DNA from 2 places in the Saccharothrix mutabilis subsp. mutabilis genome. Region 2 is predicted to be linked to the other one. Evidence: predicted binding sites of a transcription regulator. Region 2 holds the regulator's gene; the other holds the start of a gene.

Region 1 (9,917 bases), on a different contig from region 2:
AGATCGCCTTGATGCGCTCGGTGTCCTGGATGCCGTCCCGCGGCACGCCCTCCAGGCTGCCGTGCGACAGCGCGAGCCAGCTGCCCGCCGGCAGCGCGTCGCGGTAGCGGGCCACCGCCTTGCCCGGCTCGTCCGAGTCCGGCACGAAGTGCAGCACCGCCACCATCAGCAACGCGATCGGCCGGTCGAAGTCGAGCACCTCCCGGGCGGCTTCCAGGACGGTGTCCACCTCGCGCAGGTCGGACTGGACCGCCGTCGCGCCCGGGTTGTCCGCGAGCAGCGCGGTGCTGTGCGCGACGGCGACGGGTTCGACGTCCACGTACAGCACCCGCGCCGACGGGTTGGCCTGCTGGGCGATCTCGTGCACGTTGCCGACGGTCGGGATGCCCGAGCCGAGGTCGAGGAACTGGTCCACGCCCCGCTCCACCAGGTAGCGCACGGCGCGGCGCAGAAAAGACCGGTTGGCGCGGGCGGCGCCGGACATGCCCGGGTAGATCCGCTCGACCGACTGGGCGGCCTCGCGGTCCACGGCGAAGTTGTGCGAACCGCCCAGGTAGTAGTCGTACATGCGGGCCGCGCTCGGGCGCCCCAGGTCCACCGACGCCGGCACCCAGCCTGCCTGCTCCATGCCACTTCCCCTCGACGTTGCGCGAACCGCGTGATCGTCGCGGAGGGTCAAACCGGGGCACAACCCCTGAACGGGCTACGCGCCGGGCGTGACGATGGAGACGTTGTACTTGGCCTGCACCCGTCCCCACGTCTCGGCGAAGCCGTACGTGCTGTTCGCGGCGATCACGTGACCGCGGATGGCGACGCTGGAGTCCTGGAACTTCGTGTAGAACGGGGCGCCGGAGTCGCCGCCGGTGTTGAGGACGCCGCCCTTGAAGGCCGCGACCGGCTTCCGGCAGGTCTCGCCGTAGTTGCACACCTCGGCGTCCAGGCTGACCACGCCGTGGCCGCACTGCTCGCCGGTGCTCCGGCCGCTGTGGCAGTAGGTGTAGACGCCCTTGATCGGGTTCGAGGCCGTCGCCACCGGCACCGAGGTGGTGCTGTTCGTCCCGCCGACGTAGATGTTGCCGGAGTAGGTCTTGCCGCCGATGAGGGCCATGTCGTGGGCCGGGTAGCCGTCGAGGCTCACGCTGCCCAGGTGCTCGGGGGTGTTCTGCGTGTTGTTGGGGCTGTTCTCGACCCACACGCTCTGCCCGTTGTCGTAGCAGTGGCCCGCGGTCACCAGGAACTTCTTGGCCAACGCGGTCTTCACCGCGTACCCCGTGGTGCAGGGCGGGTCGTTGTAGTACTGGATGCCGGCGCCGCCGTAGAAGGGCGCGGAGTCGTACTTGCGGCTGGCGGTGTTCAGCACGGGGTCCGCGATGACGGTCACGTGGTCGGCGTGCTCGCCGACGAGCGTCGCGACCACCTCGCGCGGCGCGTCCGTGAGGAGCACGGCCTTGCCGATGGTCGGGTCGGTGAAGGTCGTGAAGCTGTGCCGGGAACCCGCGGCGAGCTGCTCGTGGACGCGCGCCCGGACGGCCTCGTTGGCCGCGGCGACCTCCGGGCGCTCTTCGAGCACGGGCGCGTTCGCGGCTTCTTCCGCCAGGGCGCGCTCGTAGTAGGCGCTGTCGTGGGGCAGGGTCTGCTCGGTCTTGCCGGTGGCGCCCTGGGCCGGGGTGACCACCGCGGCGAGGACGGCCGCGGCGGCCAGGGTGGTGCGGATGAACGGGATTCGCACTTCGACTCCTCTGATCGGGTTCGCGCGGCCGGTGGGCCGCGGTTCGCGAGGAGGAGCCGCCGGGGCGGGCGTCGATACGAGTCGTTCACCCGGAAGGATTACGGGCCGGCCCGGAACGGGGTGGTCGGTTCACCTGGTTGGCCGAGCAGGAGGCGGTCCACCAGGGCGGTGACCAGGTCTCGGCGTTGGTCTTCGGTGAGCAGGTCGGGCAGGGTCAGGCGTTCCATGATCAGCCAGTTGAGCGCCAGCCAGAGCAGGACGACCATGGTGCCGTCGCCGGGCAGGCCGGACTTCTCGTGGTACTCGACGTTGAACTCCACGTCCTGGCGGATGCGGCGGGTCAGGACCTCGCGCAGCTCCGGGCGGCGGGTGGCCTCCAGGCGCAGTTCGAGCAGGGCCAGGAACCCGGTCGGGAACGCGGCCACGCGGTCCACGAGTTCGTGCATCAGCTCGGTGACGCGGTCGCGGTCACGGGCCCCGGTCAACCCACCGGCGATGACGTCCTCGTCCACCAGCCGCTCGTACACGCGCTCGCCGGCCTGCTTGAGCATGTCGTCGCGGTTGGCGAAGTAGTTCGAGGCGGTGCCCGCGGGCACCTCGGCCTGCTGGTCGACGGCGCGGAAGGTCAGGCCACGCGCGCCTTCCCTCGCCAACACCTCGATCGCGGCGTCGAGCAACGCCGCCCTCCGCTCGGGATTGCGCCGCACCACAGCCACCACTCCACTCGCCCAAGAACCACTCCGGACAAAGTACTACAGCCGAAGTATTCCTTGTGGCCGACATGGATTCCGCGCGAGAACCGTTGACCGTAAAGCGGGCTTCCGAGGCCTCCACCGGCATCGCTGACAGCGAACGCTTGGGGGAAACAATCCTCCGCTCACGTTGGTTGAGCCGTACAGACTCAACTTTGGAGGATCGAACATGGGTGAGACGTTGGCGCTTCCGGTGCTGCCGCTGGACGACGTGGTCGTGCTCCCCGGCATGGTCGTCCCGATCCGGCTCACCGGCTCGGACGCCGCCGCCGAGGCGCGCGCCGCCGTCGAGGCCGCCTCCGCGGCGGGCGGCGAGACCCGGGTGTTGCTGGTGCCCCGGTTGGACGGCAAGTACGCGAAGGTCGGCACGCTGGCGGTCGTGGAGCAGGTCGGGCGGCTCTCCGGCGGCGAGCGCGCGGCCGTCGTGCGCGGCACGGAGCGGGTGCGGATCGGGACCGGCACCACCGGGCCGGGCGCGGCGCTGTGGGTCGAGGCGACGGTGGCCGACGAGCCGCCCGTGGACGACCGCACCCGCGAGCTGGCCCGCGAGTACCGCGCGCTGGTCACCACCATCCTCCAGCAGCGCGGCGCGTGGCAGGTCGTGGACTCGGTGCAGCAGGTGGACGAGCCGTCCGCGCTGGCCGACCTCGCGGGCTACGCCTCCTACCTGACCGACGAGCAGAAGATCTGGCTCCTGGAGACCAGCGACGTCGCGCAGCGGCTGGAGAAGCTGCTCGAATGGGGCCGCGAGCACCTGACCGAGCTGGACGTCGCCGAGACGATCCGCAAGGACGTCAAGGAGGGCGTCGAACGCCAGCAGCGCGAGTTCCTCCTGCGCCAACAGCTCGCCGCCATCCGCAAGGAGCTGGCCGAGCTGGACGGCAAGCCCGCCACCGAGGAGCAGGACTACCGGGCCCGCGTCGAGAGCGCGGACCTGCCCGAGCACGTGCGCAAGGCCGCGTTGTCCGAAGTGGACAAGTTGGAGCGCACGTCCGACCAGTCCCCCGAGACCGGGTGGATCCGCACCTGGCTGGACACCGTCCTCGACCTGCCGTGGAACGAGCGCACCGAGGAGACCTACGACATCGCCGGCGCACGCGCGGTGCTCGACGCCGACCACGCGGGCCTGGACGACGTGAAGGAGCGCATCACCGAGTACCTGGCGGTGCGGCGGCGCCGGGCCGACCGCGGCCTGGGTGTCGTCGGCGGTCGGCGCAGCGGCGCGGTGCTCGCCCTGGTCGGCCCGCCCGGTGTCGGCAAGACGTCGCTGGGCGAGTCCGTGGCCAGGGCGATGGGCCGCGAGTTCGTCCGCGTGGCGCTGGGCGGCGTGCGCGACGAGGCCGAGATCCGCGGCCACCGCCGCACGTACGTCGGCGCGCTGCCCGGCCGGATCGTGCGGGCCATCTCCGAGGCGGGCTCGATGAACCCGGTCGTCCTGCTCGACGAGATCGACAAGGTCGGCGCGGACTACCGCGGCGACCCGACCGCGGCGCTGCTGGAGGTGCTGGACCCGGCCCAGAACCACACCTTCCGAGACCACTACCTGGAGGTCGAGCTGGACCTGTCGGACGTGGTGTTCCTGGCCACGGCCAACGTCCTGGAGTCCATCCCCGGCCCGCTGCTGGACCGCATGGAGCTGGTGCAGCTCGACGGGTACACCGAGGACGAGAAGGTCACCATCGCCCGTGACCACCTGCTCCCGAGGCAGGTCGAGCGGGCCGGCCTGACGCCCGAGGACGTCACGGTCTCCGAGGACGCGTTGCGCAAGCTGGCCGGCGAGTACACCCGCGAGGCGGGCGTCCGCCAGTTGGAGCGCTCGCTGGCGCGGGTGCTGCGCAAGGTCACCGCCCGCGTGGCCCTGGACGAGGCGTCCCTGCCGGTCGCGGTGGACGTCCCGGACCTCAGGGGCTACCTGGGTTCGCCGAAGTTCACGCCGGAGTCGGCGGAGCGCACGGCGGTCCCGGGCGTCGCGACCGGCCTGGCGGTGACCGGCGCGGGCGGGGACGTCCTGTTCGTGGAGGCGTCGCTGGCGTCGGAGGGCACCGGCTCGCCCGGCGTCACGCTGACCGGCCAGCTCGGCGACGTGATGAAGGAGTCCGCGCAGATCGCCCTGTCGTACCTGAAGTCCCACGACGAGCGGGCGGCGGCGCTGGCCGAGCGCGGCGTGCACATCCACGTCCCGGCGGGCGCGGTGCCCAAGGACGGGCCGTCGGCGGGCGTGACGATGACCACGGCCCTGGCGTCGCTGCTGTCGGGCCGGCCGGTGCGCTCGGACGTGGCGATGACCGGCGAGGTGTCGTTGACGGGCCGGGTGCTGCCGATCGGCGGGGTGAAGCAGAAGCTGCTCGCCGCGCACCGGGCCGGGATCACGACGGTGCTGCTGCCCCAGCGCAACGAGCCGGACCTGGACGACGTGCCGGAGTCGGTGCGGGAAGCGCTGACCGTGCACCTGGTGGCCGACGTCCGGGAGGTGCTGGACCTGGCGCTGGAACGGGAGGCGGCCACGGCGGTCGCCGCCTGACCCGGTCCTAGCGGAGGTTGCACAGTTCGAGCGGGGTCCCTTCGGGGGTCCGGCACGGCAGGTAGCCCGCGTCCTTCATCCGGACGCGGGCTTCGTCGTGTTCCAGCACGTACCGGATGAACCGGCCCGGCAACGCGCCCCCGTCCGGCGTCCCCTTGGTGTAGAGGTACTCCACCGTCCAGAACGGGTAGCCCGCCTCCACGCCCACCGAGGCGTCGAACACCTTGCCGTCCAACGACAGCGCGGTCATCCGGTCGGTCTTGCGGGCCTCCGCCACCGAAGGCGCGTCCGCGTACCCGATCGCGCCCTCGACCGCCCCGATCTCCCGCACCACGTCGGCGTTCTTGTCGCGCTCGCACCTGATCACCGGCGCCTGCGGGGCCCGGTCCCTGGTCCGGCAGTCGTCCGAGGTCAGCGCGCCCTCGCCGGTGCCCAGGACGCGTTGTTCGAACAGCTCCCGGGTGCCCGACTCGCCGCCGCGGCCGACTATCCGGACGGGCAACGGGTCCCCGCCGCGCAACTGGCTCCAATCGGTGTACGCGCCGGAGTAGATGCCCTTCAGCTGGTCCAGGCTGATCGTGTCCAGACCCACCGAGCTGTGCACGACCACGTGGTACACCACGATCGCCGCCTGTTGGGCCACCACGTCCGGCACGTCCTGCTTGCCGTCGGACAGGGCGATCGCCGCGGTTCCCGACGCCACCGAGCGGACGCCGGCGATGCTGCCGTTCGGGTCGGTCACCACGTCCGCGTCCGGGCACGCTTTCCGGTACTGCTCGGCGATCTTCGCCATGGTCGGCATGAACACGCTCGACCCCTCGACGCGCAACGGCCCGCTCCCGCAGGCCACCGACGCGTCGGACGACGGCGGCGCCCACGCCAGGGTCACCACGAGCACCCCCGCCAGGACCGCGGCCAGGCCGCCGGTCAGGCGGGGCAGGGTGAGGAAGCGCTCCTGCTTCTCGTCGTGCAGGACCCCGGCCCCGCCGAGGCTGCCGGTGATCTTGACCTCCTTGCCGATCTCGCCCGCGGGGTTGGTGTCGGGCTCGCGCAGGACGACCAGCAGCTTGAACTTCTGCTTGCGGCGCAGCGTCAACGACTCCAGGCGGACGCCGTGCCACACCGGTTCCACGACCGCGCGCGGCCGGTCGCCGCCGTTGCGGAACAAGCGGGTCAGGCTCTGGGCCACCCGGTCGCGCACGGTCGGCAGGGGGACGCGCAGCTCGTCGCGGCCGAAGAACTGGAGGCTGCGGCGCACCTCCTCGCGCAGTTCCTCCGACCCGGCCTCGGACACTCGCGCGTTCCACACGACCCGGTCGCCGAAGGTGAAGGTCAGCGGCTTGTCGAAGTCGTCGGGGTCGATGTCGTAGTTGCCGCTGTTGCGGACGCGGACCACCACGATGCTCATCCGCTCCAACTGGTGCACCAGCTCGCGCAGTTGGGGCGCCTGGGAGTCGGTGCCGTCGTGCAGCTGGTCGGGACCCAGGCCGATCTTGGAGTTGTAGAGCACGCGGAAGCCCAGTCGCTTGCGGCGCACGAACAACCGGTCGATGAGCGGCGTCGCGAAGAGCAGGCCGATGGCCAGCGCCACCGGGCCGGGGCCGCCGAGGAAGTCCAGCGCGGACCGCAGGATCTGCACACCGAATTCTGCGTCGCCGGCTCACCCGGGCCCGGTCTCGATGGCGGGACGTTCACCCGGACTTCACCTGTCGGCAAGGGGGTCCCGGACGGACGGGACCCCCTTGCCCTCGCAGGACGTCAGTGACCGACGTCGATGACCACGCGGGTCGGGCCGCTCAGCAGGAACACCCGGTGCCACGACTCGCGGCGCATCCCGAGCCCGACGGTCAGGTTGGCCTCGAAGTCGCCGGTGATCGCCACGGCCTGGACGTTGACCAGGGACGGCGTGGTGAACTGCCGGGGACCGGTGTAGGTGGGGTTGCCGCTGTCGTCGTGCGCGGCGGCGGGGAAGGACCGCACCTCCAGGAAGGTGCTGCCCGGCAACGACACCGGCGCGCCGCTGCCGTCGTGGTGGAGCTGGTCGACGCGCCGGATGAAGAACTCCGGGCGCGGCCCGTTCAGGTCGAGCACGACCCGGTCGAACGCGTCGTGCCGGCCCACCCGGATGCCGGTCAGCTCCGGGGTGGTGGGGCCGGCGGTCGCCGCGGCGGGCACCGCGACGCCGACGGCGACGAGTGCCAGGGCGAGGACGACGAGCTTTCTGAGGCGGCTGGTCATGTGGCTGCCCTCCTGGGGCGGGGCCCGGCTGGTGCCGGGTGACACCCGTTAGGACGTGTCGCGGGTCACACGGTTGCGCCGTCAGGGTTGCGTCGTGGACAGGAAGTCCTCCAGGGGCACCGGGGTCAGGCCGTGTGCCTTGCAGTGCTCCAGGAACGCCAGGAAGTCCTCGACGAACGTGTGCCGGAAGTGCATGAGGACGATGTCGCCCGGGACGAGCTTGGCGCCCGCCTGGAACTGCACGACCCCGTCGTTGACCGCCGCGGTCCACATGACCAGCGCCTTGAAGCCGCAGTCGGTGGCCGCCTTGCGGGTGGTGGCGTCGTGGTTGCCGAACGGCGGGCGGAACAGCGTCGGCCGGACCCCGGTCTGCTGCTGGAGGTAGTCGGCGTTGCCGCAGATCTCCTGCTTCTGGAACGCGTAGCCCTTGCCCATCAGGTTCGGGTGGTTCGCGGTGTGCGAGTGGACGGCGGCCTTCGCGTCGTCCTGGAACGCCTTGAAGAACGCGGGCTGCTCCACCACGTGCTTGGTGTTGAGGAACAGCGACGGCCGGGTGCCCGACTTCTTCATCAGCTCCAGCGCCGCCGGGTGCCGGACCGCGCCGTCGTCGATGGTGATGAACACGTACGGCTTGTCGGTCTGGATGCGCCGGACCACCGGCAACAGGCCGTCCTGGCTCGCGGGGACCTTGGCCTGCGGGGTGCCGTACTCGTAGGGGTGCTGGAACACCGGCACCGTCGTGCCGCCGGGACCGGGCACCGCCGTGGGCGGGGTGGTCGTGGTGGCGGTGGCCGTGGTGGCAGTCGCCGCCGAGGTCGTGGGCCGGGCCACGGGCTCGGGCGCGCAGGCGACGGTGACCACGGCCAGGGCAGCGGCGACCGCCACGCCGATTCTTCGCATTGTCGGGACGTCCCCCCAGGTGAAGATCCGCCGCCGGCGCGGCGGCCCCTGGTATTGGAGACGGTCCGAGCGCCACTCGGGTTGCGCGGTGACGGATTCGCAACCAATGTTCACCCGACCGATAAGGTCGAGCGAGAACCGCTTGGGTGGAGGACCACAGATGAGCCTTGAGCGCCCCGTCGCTCCCGACCCCTACTCCCTGCTCCCGGCCGTGGCGTCGTTCGACGTCACCTCGACCGACGTGCGCGACGGCGGGACGCTGCCCGACGCGCACGTGCACGCGGAGGGCGACACCTCGCCCCAGCTGAGCTGGTCGGGCTTCCCCGCCGGGACCAAGAGCTTCGTGGTCACGTGCTTCGACCCGGACGCGCCGACGCCGTCGGGCTTCTGGCACTGGGTGGCGGTCAACCTGCCGGTGTCGGCGACGTCCCTGGAGACCGGCGCGGGCGGGTCCGACGACGGCCTGCCCGGCGACGCCTTCCACGTGCGCAACGACTACGGCACCCGCTCGTTCGGCGGCGCCGCGCCGCCGCCCGGCGACCGCGCGCACCGGTACTACTTCGTGGTGCACGCGGTGGACGTGGAGAAGCTGGACGTCACGCCGGACTCGTCGCCCGCGGTGGTGAGCTTCAACCTGGCCTTCCACACGCTGGCGCGGGCCGTGCTGGTCGCGACCTACGCGGCCTGAGGTGCGGGAATGAGCGCCCCACGTCGTGGGTTGGAGCACGACGTGAGGCACTTCGACCTGGTCATCATCGGCACCGGCTCCGGCAACTCCATCGCGGACGAGCGATTCGCGGACTGGGACATCGCGATCGTCGAGAAGGGCGTGTTCGGCGGCACGTGCCTGAACGTCGGGTGCATCCCCACGAAGATGTTCGTGCACACCGCCGACGTCGCCGCCACGCCCCGGGCCGGCGGCCGGCTGGGCGTGGACCTGGCGCTGGAGGGCGTGCGCTGGGCCGACGTGCGGGACCGGATCTTCGGCCGCATCGACCCCATCTCCGAGGGCGGCAGGCGGTGGCGGGCGGAGGAGAACGCCAACGTCACCGTGTACGAGGGGACAGCCCGGTTCGTCGGCCCGAAGACCCTGGACACGGGCACCGGCGAGGTGATCACGGCGGACCGCTTCGTGATCGCGGCCGGCTCGCGCCCGGTGGTGCCGGAGGTCGCGGACCTGGCGTCGGTCGGCTACCACACCAGCGACACCGTCATGCGCCTGGAGGAGCTGCCCCGGCGGCTGACCATCCTGGGCTCGGGCTTCGTGGCGGCGGAGTTCGCGCACGTGTTCTCGTCCTTCGGCGTCGAGGTCACCGTGATCGCCCGCTCGGACCTGCTCCTGCGCCACGAGGACCGCGAGGTCGCCGAGCGCTTCACGGCGCTGGCGGCGGAGAAGTGGGACGTGCGCCTGAGCCGCAAGGCCGTGCGGGCGGAACGCGCCGCCGACGGCACGGTCCGCCTCCACCTGGAGGGTCCGGCCGGCGCCGAGGTCGTGGAGTCGGACGAACTGCTGGTGGCGGTGGGCCGCAGGCCGAACTCGGACCTGCTGGACCTGGCCGCGACGGGCGTCGAGGTGCACCCGGACGGCCGGATCGCGGTGGACGAGTTCCAGCGGACCTCCGTCGAGGGCATCTGGGCGATGGGCGACATCAGCTCGGAGTACCAGCTCAAGCACGTGGCCAACCACGAGGCGCGGGTCGTGCAGCACAACCTGCTCCACCCCGGGTCCCCGATCGCCTCGGACCACCGCTTCGTCCCGGCGGCGGTCTTCTCGTCC
Region 2 (9,917 bases):
TCCGGGGTGTCGCACCGGTCGGTGGCGCGGGAGGCCGAGGTGCCGGTGTCCTCGACGGTCTACTACTACAGCACCCTGGACGACCTGCTGATCGCGTGCCTGAAGTGGTCGGCGAGCGAGATGGCGGTGGCGTTCGGGTCGGTGAGCCCCACGCCGTCGTCGGTGGCCCGGTTCCTGGCGGACGCGGTCGGGCCGCACCGGGGGCGGACGCTGGCGGAGTACGAGCTGTACCTGTTCGCGGCCCGGCGGCCGGAGCTGCGGCCGGCGGCGCGGCGGTGGATCACGCTGCTGTCGTCGGTGTTCGGCACCATGGAGCCGGCGGCCTTCCTCGGGTTCGTCGCGGCCCTGGACGGGCTGCTGATCCAGGGCCTGATCGCGGATTTCCCCCCAACGGCGGAACAGTTGGAGCCGGTCGTGTCCCTTCTGATGCCTCTCCGATGACCTTCACGCGGGACACTGGGTGGTATGAGGTTCGCCGGGCGTGAGTCGTGGCAGGTGTCCCACGGCACGAACCAGACGGTCAACACCGCTCTGTTCCTGCGGGACACGCTGGCGCTGTCGGTCGACACCGTGCCGGAGCTGCCCGGCCTGGACCCGTCGGTCCCGGTGTTCGTGCCGCCCGGGGTGGACCGGGCGGGCGCGGCGGAGGAGTGGCTCGGCTGGTGGGCCGACGTGCTCGACCACGCCCGGACGGAGGTGCCCTCGGCGGCGGCCCCGATCGACCCCGCCGGGCCTTCGCTGGCGGTGCGGCCCGCGCTGCGGGCCGCGGTGATCGCCCTGCGGGACGCCGCCGCCGAGTACGAGCGGGTGCACGCGAACCGGACGCCCGGTGCGCTGCCGATCGGTGAGGTCGTGCGCGGGGTGGAGAACCGGATCGGGCGGTACGTGAAGCCGTTCCGGCTGGTGATCACGGTGGTGTCGGTGCAGGGGTTGGTCTGGGAGCGGATGACCGAGTCGCACGTCATCGCCTCCGAGCGGTTCCTGGGCGACCCCGCCCGGTGCGCGCCCGCCCTGCGGGCCGTCGTGGAGTCCCTGGCCTGAGGGTAGGGACAGCCCCAGTACGGGCCGGGGGTCTTCCCGGTGTTCCGGCGCGTGTGCGGACGCATAGGTTTGGTGGGCGTTCAAGGGCTGGAGCTAGGGGGCAGTGGTGGGCAAGCGGGTCGCGGTGGCGGTGCTCGGGGTGGTCGTCGGTGTCGGGGCCGCGGCCGGGTGCGTGCGGTTGGTCCAGGAGACGTTCTCCGACCAGGGCAGCGTCACCGAGAAGGTGGTGGCCGTCCGGGTGCAGAACGACTCCGGCCGCGTCACCGTGCGCGGGCGGGACGGGGTCGCCGCGGTGGAGGTCAAGCGGACCGTCCAGTACTCCCGCAACGACGACAAGCCGTCCGGGCAGACCCACCGCGTCGAGGGCGACACGCTCGTGCTCGACGACTGCGGGCGGAACTGCTCGGTGGACTACGAGGTCACCGTGCCCGGCAAGGACGTGAAGGTCCTCGGCGAGAACGGGTCGGGCGACCTGACGTTCGAAGGGGTCGCGAGCGTCGACATCAGGCTCGGCTCGGGCGACGTGACCGTGCGGGACGTGACCGGGTCGGCCAAGGTCGAGAACGGCTCGGGGGACGTGACCGTCTCCAACGTCGCCGGCGCGTTCCACGGGGACGTCGGCTCCGGGCGGGCCAAGCTGACCGACATGCGGGGTGAGGTGTCGGTCGTCAACAACTCCGGGGACGTCGAGGTCGGCATGGCGGCCGTGCAGGCCGTGCACGCCGAATCCGGGTCCGGGGACGTGCACGTCCGGCTGCCGAAGGCGACCTACCGCGTCGAGGCCGAGACCGGCAGCGGCGAGCGGACCGTGGGGGTGGCCAGCGACCCGGCCGCGACCGTGACCGTGGTGGCGAAGTCCGGGTCCGGGGACGTGAGCGTGCAGCCCGCCCCCTAGGCGTTCTGCTCGTACGCCGCCCGCAGCAGGGCCTCCACCTCGCCGTCCACCCCGCCGTCCACCTCGTCGGCCCCGGTCAGCGCCACCCTGTGGGTGGACTGGCCGGGGCCGCCGGGCGTGAGCGGCGTCGACGTGTTCCGCGCCGGTCGGCTCGACCCGGCCGGCGGCGGCATTCGAGTGTCCCGGATCACGCCACGGCGGGAACACCCGAACGGCCCCGTCCGTTGGACAGGCAGAGAAATTGAGCCCAGTGGACTCAAGTCCGCAGATCCTGGCAAACTTGAGCGCACGCCGCTCAACGCGGGGCTCTCACAGACGCACTACCAGGAGGAATCCAAATGGCGCGAGCGGTCGGCATCGACCTGGGGACGACCAACTCCGTCGTCGCGGTTCTCGAGGGTGGCGAGCCGACGGTGATCGCCAACTCCGAGGGTTCGCGGACGACCCCGTCCATCGTCGCGTTCGCCAAGAACGGCGAGGTGCTCACCGGTCAGCCCGCCAAGAACCAGGCGGTGACCAACGTCGACCGGACCATCCGGTCGGTCAAGCGGCACATCGGCACGAACTGGACGACCGAGATCGACGGCAAGAAGTACACGCCGCAGGAGATCAGCGCGCGCGTGCTGATGAAGCTCAAGCGCGACGCCGAGGCGTACCTGGGCGAGGAGATCACCGACGCCGTGATCACCGTGCCCGCCTACTTCGAGGACGCGCAGCGCCAGGCCACCAAGGAGGCCGGCCAGATCGCGGGCCTCAACGTGCTGCGCATCGTCAACGAGCCCACCTCCGCCGCCCTGGCCTACGGCCTGGACAAGGGCGAGAAGGAGCAGACCATCCTGGTCTTCGACCTCGGTGGCGGCACGTTCGACGTCTCGCTGCTGGAGCTGGGCGACGGCGTCGTCGAGGTCCGCGCGACCTCCGGTGACAACCACCTCGGCGGCGACGACTGGGACCAGCGCGTCGTGGACTGGCTGGTCGAGCGCTTCAAGCAGTCCAACGGCATCGACCTGACCAAGGACAAGATGGCCCTCCAGCGGATCCGCGAGGCCGCCGAGAAGGCCAAGATCGAGCTGTCCAGCTCGTCGCAGGCCACCATCAACCTGCCCTACATCACGGTCGACGCGGACAAGAACCCGCTGTTCCTGGACGAGACGCTGTCCCGCGCCGAGTTCCAGCGCATCACCAACGACCTGCTGGAGCGCACCCGCGCCCCGTTCAACAACGTGATCAAGGACGCCGGCATCTCCGTCGGCGACATCGACCACGTGGTGCTGGTCGGCGGCTCCACCCGCATGCCGGCCGTGGCCGAGCTGGTCAAGGAGCTGACCGGCGGCCGTGAGCCGAACAAGGGCGTGAACCCGGACGAGGTCGTCGCGGTCGGCGCGGCGCTCCAGGCCGGTGTGCTCAAGGGCGAGGTCAAGGACGTCCTGCTGCTCGACGTCACCCCGCTGTCCCTGGGCATCGAGACCAAGGGCGGCGTGATGACCAAGCTCATCGAGCGCAACACGACCATCCCGACCAAGCGGTCCGAGATCTTCACCACGGCCGACGACAACCAGCCGTCCGTGCAGATCCAGGTCTTCCAGGGCGAGCGCGACTTCGCCGCGGACAACAAGAAGCTCGGCATGTTCGAGCTGACCGGCCTGCCGCCGGCGCCGCGCGGCGTCCCGCAGATCGAGGTCACCTTCGACATCGACGCCAACGGCATCGTGCACGTGTCCGCCAAGGACATGGGCACCGGCAAGGAACAGCGGATGACGATCACCGGCGGCTCGGCGCTGCCGAAGGACGACATCGACCGCATGATCAAGGACGCCGAGGCGCACGCCGAGGAGGACAAGCGCCGCCGCGAGGAGGCCGAGGTCCGCAACCAGGCCGAGACGCTGGTCTACCAGACCGAGAAGGTCGTCAAGGAGAACGACGACAAGATCCCGGCCGAGGTCAAGGACAAGGTCAAGGCCGCGATCGAGGAGACCAACGAGGCCCTCAAGGGCACCGACATCGCCAAGGTCCGCACCGCGGTGGAGAAGCTGGCCACCGAGTCGCAGGCGATCGGCCAGGCCATGTACGCGGGCGCCGCTCCCACCCCGGGCGCGCCGGCCGGTGACGGCGCCTCCGCGCCGGGCGCCGGTGACGCCAAGGCCGACGACGTCGTGGACGCCGAGATCGTGGACGAGGACGAGAAGAAGTGACCCGGCCCGAGGAGCAGCCGCACGTGGTGGTGCGCGACCGTCGCCGCATCGACCCGGAGACCGGTCAAGTGCGCCCGCCGGCCGCGGACGCCGAAGCGACCGGGCCCGCCGCCGAGGAGGTTCCCGTGGCCGAAGGCGCCGCCGACGCGGACGGGGGTGGCCGCCACGCCGCCCCCGACGCCGAGCCCGCGGAGGTCGACCCGGCCGCCGAGCTGAAGGCCCAGCTCGACGAGCGGACCGCGGACCTCCAGCGCCTCACCGCCGAGTACGCCAACTACCGCAAGCGCGTCGAGCGCGACCGGGAGCTGGTGGTCACCACGGCCAAGGCGCAGGTGGCCGCCGACCTGCTGGCCGTGCTCGACGACGTCGAGCGGGCCGACGCGCACGGCGACCTGACCGGCGCGTTCAAGGCGGTCGCGGACAAGCTGGTCGGCGCGCTGACCAAGGCCGGCCTGGAGCCGTTCGGGCACGAGGGCGAGGAGTTCGACCCCTCCGTGCACGAGGCCGTGCAGCACGCCACGTCCCCGGACGTGAGCGGGCCGACCGTGACGGCCGTGCTGCGGCGCGGCTACCGGTTCGGCGACCGGGTGCTGCGGCCCGCGCTGGTCGGGGTCACCGACCACGAGCCGGCCGCGGCGGAGGAACCGACCGGACAACAGCAGGACTGAGCGAGAGGGGGCGGCGTCCGGATGAGTGCTCGGGATTGGATCGAGAAGGACTTCTACCGGGAGCTGGGCGTCTCCTCCGACGCCTCGGCCGACGAGATCAAGAAGGCGTACCGGAAGTTGGCGCGGGAGCTGCACCCCGACGCCAACCCCGGTGACGCCAAGGCGGAGGCGCGCTTCAAGTCGGTCTCCGAGGCCTACGGCGTGCTGTCCGACGCCGCCAAGCGCAAGCAGTACGACGAGGCCCGCCGCCTGTTCGCGGGCGGCGGCGGCTTCCCGGGCGGGTTCGGGCAGGGCGGCGGCTTCGACGTCGGCGACCTGTTCGGCCGCGCCGGGCAGCAGACCGGTGGCATGGGCGGCCTGGGCGACCTGCTCGGCGGCCTGTTCAACCGGCGCGGCGGCGGCACGTCCGCCTCGGCGACCCGGCCCCGGCGGGGCGAGGACGTCGAGACCGACGTGCGGATCGACTTCACCGAGGCGGTCAAGGGCGCGACCGTGCCGATGCGGCTGTCCAGCCCGTCGACGTGCTCGACGTGCTCGGGCTCCGGCGCGCGGCCGGGCACCTCGCCCCGGACCTGCACCAACTGCGGCGGCGCCGGCCTGGTGACCCGCAGCCAGGGCGCGTTCGCGTTCTCCGAGCCGTGCACCGACTGCCGGGGCACCGGCCGCGTCGTCGACGACCCGTGCCCGGAGTGCGGCGGCGACGGCGTCTCCACCAAGACGCGCACGCTGACCATCCGCATCCCGGCGGGCGTGGACGACGGCCAGCGCATCCGCCTGGCCGGGCAGGGCGAGCCGGGCCGCAACGGCGGTCCCAGCGGCGACCTGTACGTCCGCGTGCACGTCAACCCGGACCCGGTGTTCGGCCGCAGCGGCAACAACCTCACCGTCACCGTCCCGGTGACGTTCCCCGAACTGGCGCTGGGCACGACGTTGACCGTGCCCACGCTCGACGGCAAGGTGACCTTGAAGGTGCCCGCCGGCACGGCGTCGGGCCGGGTGCTGCGCGCCAAGGGCAAGGGCATCGCCAAGCGGGACGGGCAGGTCGGCGACCTGCTCATCACGCTGCAGGTGGCGGTCCCGAACAACATGGACGCGGCGGCCCGCGAGGCGCTGGAGGCCTACGCCTCGGCGACCGCGCGGCACGACCCGAGGGCGGACCTCAACGCCTTGGTGGAGAAGAGGTCGACATGACTTTTCCGTTCCCCCCGGGAACAGACGAGGACACGCCGTTCTTCGTGATCTCCGTGGCGGCGCAGCTGTCCGGCCTGCACGCCCAGACCCTCCGGTCCTACGACCGGATGGGGCTGGTGTCGCCGGGGCGGACCCCCGGCGGTGGTCGGCGGTACTCGATGCGGGACATCGTGCTGTTGCGCGAGGTCCAGCGGCTCTCCCAGGAGGAGGGCGTGAACCTGGCCGGGATCAAGCGGATCATCGAGTTGGAGAACGAGGTCGGGGCGCTGCGGGCGAAGGTCTCCGAGCTGACCGAGCAGCTGGCCCAGGCGTTGGCGGCGGCGGAGCACGCGGCGGCTTCGGTGCACCGGTCGCTGCGCCGCGACCTGGTCCCGGTCCGCCAGGAGACCGCCCTGGTCGTCTGGAAGCCGAACCGGAAGCGCTGACGCGGTCAGTCGAGGGTGAACGGGTCGTACTTGATGCGGTCCAGCGGGGTGCCGGCCACGAGCATGCGGGACACCGTCGCCCTGATCATCGACGGCGAGCCGCACACCAGGACGTCCCGGTCCTCCCACGCGCCGTAGCGGGTGACCACGTCGGCCAGGGTGCCCTGCTCGACGCCCCGCGCGCCCGGGTCGGACTCCAGGACCGGGACGACCGTGAGCCACGGGTTGGTCATCGCGAAGCGCTGGAGGTTGTCCAGGTCGTAGAGGTCCTCGCGGGTCCGGCCGCCCACGAACAGGTGGGTCCGCGGGTTCTCGCCCCACTGGGCCATCTCGTCGACGATCGCGTGCATGGGGGCCACGCCCGTGCCGCCGGCGACCATGAGGACGTCGCGGCCGGACTTCCGGTCCACGTGCAGGCGGCCCATCGGCGGGCCGATGCGCCACACGTCGCCCGGCTGGGTGTGGCCGACGATGGAGCGGCTGACCCAGCCGCCCTCCACCGAGCGGATGTGGAACTCGATGATGCCGTCCTCGCGCGGGGCGTTGGCCGGCGAGAAGTACCGCCACAGCCGCGCCCGCTGGGGCGTCTCCACGCTCACGTACTGGCCGGCGCGGTAGCCGACGGGGTGGTCCGGCTGCAGGCGCACCACGGCCAGGTCCCAGCTCACCCGCTGGTGCTCCAGCACGGTGGCGTGCCAGTACGCCGGCCCGTCGTCGGCCGCCGCCGCCTCCTGCATGGCGCGGGCCATGATCGTGTAGGCCTCGGCCCACGCCAGCTCGACCTGGGGCGTCCAGGCGGGGCCGGCGTGCTTCTTCACCGCGGCCAGCAGGGCGGTCCCGACCGACTCGTAGTGCACGTTGACCACGCCGAACTTGCGGTGGTCGCGGCCGAGTTGGCGCAGGAAGGGGATCAGGTCGTCCGGTCGGTCGACCATCTGGACGACGTGGACCAGTGCGCGCAGCAGGCGGCTGCGCTGCACCTCCATGTTCGCCGGGAACATCTCACGGGTGGCCGGCGCGAGGCTGAAGAGCATTCCGTAGAAGAACTTGGCGACCTCTTCGGCGCGCGGCTCGACGACCGCCCAGCTCTCCCTGATCAGGCGCACCATTGCGGTGACACCCGGTGGGGGCTCTCGGTGGGGCGGGCTCGGGATGGGGCTCAACACAGCGTTCGCAGTCATGGTCCGGGCGCAGTCTCCACGTTTCCAGCGCCGTCAGCAAGGCGCATCGTCCTCGTCAAGCTTCCATCCCCGACGAACCGAGGCTAACCCGTCAACTGGCCGACTGACTCCTTGATGCCACCTTCGAGTGCAGTGCGATCACGGTCGGTTGCCGACCGTTCGTCCCATCGAGCGAACATTCGTGATGACCTGTACCGGGTCTGCGGATTGCGTCCAACCGAGAGGCGAGTACCCCGCCCGAGCACGCGTTTAACGGGTCCCCGAGATCGCGTGCGGCGGGGGTCTCACCCTCTTGGTCGCACTGGTGCCGCACCGGTGCGGAGATCCGCTTCGGCCTGTGGATTCACACCTGGGGATTGTGGATAACAGGGGTGCGCGTGTGGACAACGCGTTGCGACATGTGGGTGACGGGGTCAGGAGGTCGCGGCGCGCTCGGCTGCGCTGCGTTCGACGCAGAACTCGTTGCCCTCGGGGTCGGCGAGCACGACCCAGCCGGTGCCGTCGGGGCGGCGCTGGTCGTCCACCAGGGTGGCGCCGAGGCCGCGCAGCCGTTCCACCTCCTCGTCGCGGGTGGTGTCGGGCTGGAGGTCGAGGTGGAGGCGGTTCTTCACCGACTTGCCCTCGGGGACCTGGATGAACAGCAGGCTCGGGCCGGTCGGCAGCTCGACCAGGCACTCCGCGTCGCCGGGCTCGTCCTCGTCCGAGACGGGGTGGCCGGTGACCTGGCTCCAGAAGGTGGCGAGGGCGTAGGCGTCTTCGCAGTCGACGGTGATGTGGTGCAGCAGTGAACTCATGCGCAGATCTTGATGCGGGCGTGCGGACGGGCGCACGCGCATTTACCCGCCGTACGGGACGGTGATGATCTCCAGGCTGTGCCCGTTGGGGTCGTCGAAGTAGACGCCCCGGCCGCCGTCGTGGGTGTTGATCTCGCCGGGCTGCCGGTGGAACGGGTCCGCCCAGTACGGCAGGCCGCGCTCCTTGACGCGCCCGAAGATGGCGTCGAAGTCGTCGTCGCCCACCAGGAACGCGTAGTGCTGCGGCGTGATGTCCCCCTCGACCGCCATGACGTCGAGGGAGACCTCGTTGTCAGTGCCGACGACGAGGAACGGGCCGTAGGGGGTGGCGGGTGCGAAGCCGAAGACCTCGACCAGGAAGTCGGCGGTGGCGCGGGCGTCGCGGGCGGACACGATCGTGTGGTTCAGCTTGACGGTCATGGCACCGACGCTAGGACTTCGAGTTCGGTCGAGGTCAAGGGTGGTCGTGGCGGGCGTCACACCACTTGGGTTAGGTTGAGTGGAACGGACTCAACTTTTCTGACGTTGAGGTGAGTGGTAGCCGGTGGTGCGCCGGAAACACGCGACCGAGGTGAGGCATGGACGCTTTCAACCCGACCACGAAGACGCAGCAAGCCGTGTCCGCGGCGGTTCAGGCGGCGACGATCGCGGGCAACCCCGACGTCACCTCGGTCCACCTGCTCGGCTCCCTGCTCGCGCAGGGCGACGGGCTGACCGCGCCGCTCCTGTCCGCTGTGGGGGCCGACCCCAAGCAGGTGCACAAGGAGTTGGAGCAGCTCAGCCGCGCGCTGCCGGCGGCCAGCGGGTCGAGCGTGTCCGCGCCGCAGTTCTCCCGGGACGCCGTGCGCGTGCTCGGGCGGGCGCAGGAGCTGGCCACCGAGATGGGCGACGAGTACGTGTCCACCGAGCACCTGCTGGTGGGCCTGGCCCAGCACGGCGGCCAGGTCGCCGACCTGCTGCGGCGGCACGGCGCGAGCCCGGAGGCGTTGAAGGAGGCGTTCGGGAAGGTGCGCGGGTCGGCGCGGGTGACCAGCCCGGACCCGGAGGGCACCTACCAGGCGCTGGCGAAGTACGGCGTCGACCTGACCGAGCGGGCCCGCAAGGGCGAACTCGACCCCGTGATCGGGCGGGACACCGAGATCCGCCGGGTCGTGCAGGTGCTGTCCCGGCGCACCAAGAACAACCCCGTGCTGATCGGCGAGCCCGGCGTCGGCAAGACCGCGATCGTGGAGGGCCTGGCCCAGCGGATCGTGGCCGGCGACGTGCCGGAGTCGCTGCGCGGCAAGCGCGTGGTGGCGCTGGACCTGGGCGCGATGGTGGCGGGCGCGAAGTACCGCGGCGAGTTCGAGGAGCGGCTCAAGGCCGTGCTCAAGGAGATCACCGACTCCGCCGGCCAGGTCATCACGTTCATCGACGAGCTGCACACCATCGTGGGCGCCGGCGCGACCGGCGAGTCCGCGATGGACGCCGGCAACATGATCAAGCCGATGCTGGCGCGCGGCGAGCTGCGCATGGTCGGCGCGACCACCC

Evidence for each region. The regulator HspR, encoded in region 2, represses chaperone genes until heat shock. The targets are predictions, from matches to a motif close to ANNTTGAGTNNNNNNNACTCAANNT.
Region 1: the regulator HspR is predicted to act here: its motif matches at 2,613-2,637, upstream of lon (endopeptidase La).

What each region holds. Positions count from the first base shown of each region.
Region 1 covers NZ_BAAABU010000005.1:424,165-434,081, forward strand. Annotated here, with positions in the region: gene ABD126_RS16020 (SAM-dependent methyltransferase) at 1-628, opposite strand, end outside; gene ABD126_RS16025 (S1 family peptidase) at 704-1,729, opposite strand; gene ABD126_RS16030 (TetR/AcrR family transcriptional regulator) at 1,828-2,439, opposite strand; gene lon (endopeptidase La) at 2,651-5,002, shown strand; gene ABD126_RS16040 (PstS family phosphate ABC transporter substrate-binding protein) at 5,010-6,641, opposite strand; gene ABD126_RS16045 (AMIN-like domain-containing (lipo)protein) at 6,761-7,240, opposite strand; gene ABD126_RS16050 (polysaccharide deacetylase family protein) at 7,322-8,125, opposite strand; gene ABD126_RS16055 (YbhB/YbcL family Raf kinase inhibitor-like protein) at 8,301-8,828, shown strand; gene ABD126_RS16060 (mycothione reductase) at 8,871-9,917, shown strand, end outside.
Region 2 covers NZ_BAAABU010000004.1:349,513-359,429, forward strand. Annotated here, with positions in the region: gene ABD126_RS12595 (TetR/AcrR family transcriptional regulator) at 1-441, shown strand, start outside; gene ABD126_RS12600 (hypothetical protein) at 466-1,041, shown strand; gene ABD126_RS12605 (DUF4097 family beta strand repeat-containing protein) at 1,148-1,936, shown strand; gene ABD126_RS12610 (hypothetical protein) at 1,933-2,109, opposite strand; gene dnaK (molecular chaperone DnaK) at 2,275-4,128, shown strand; gene grpE (nucleotide exchange factor GrpE) at 4,125-4,796, shown strand; gene dnaJ (molecular chaperone DnaJ) at 4,818-5,987, shown strand; gene ABD126_RS12630 (heat shock protein transcriptional repressor HspR) at 5,984-6,412, shown strand; gene ABD126_RS12635 (FAD-binding oxidoreductase) at 6,418-7,521, opposite strand; gene ABD126_RS12640 (VOC family protein) at 8,007-8,387, opposite strand; gene ABD126_RS12645 (VOC family protein) at 8,430-8,807, opposite strand; gene clpB (ATP-dependent chaperone ClpB) at 8,966-9,917, shown strand, end outside.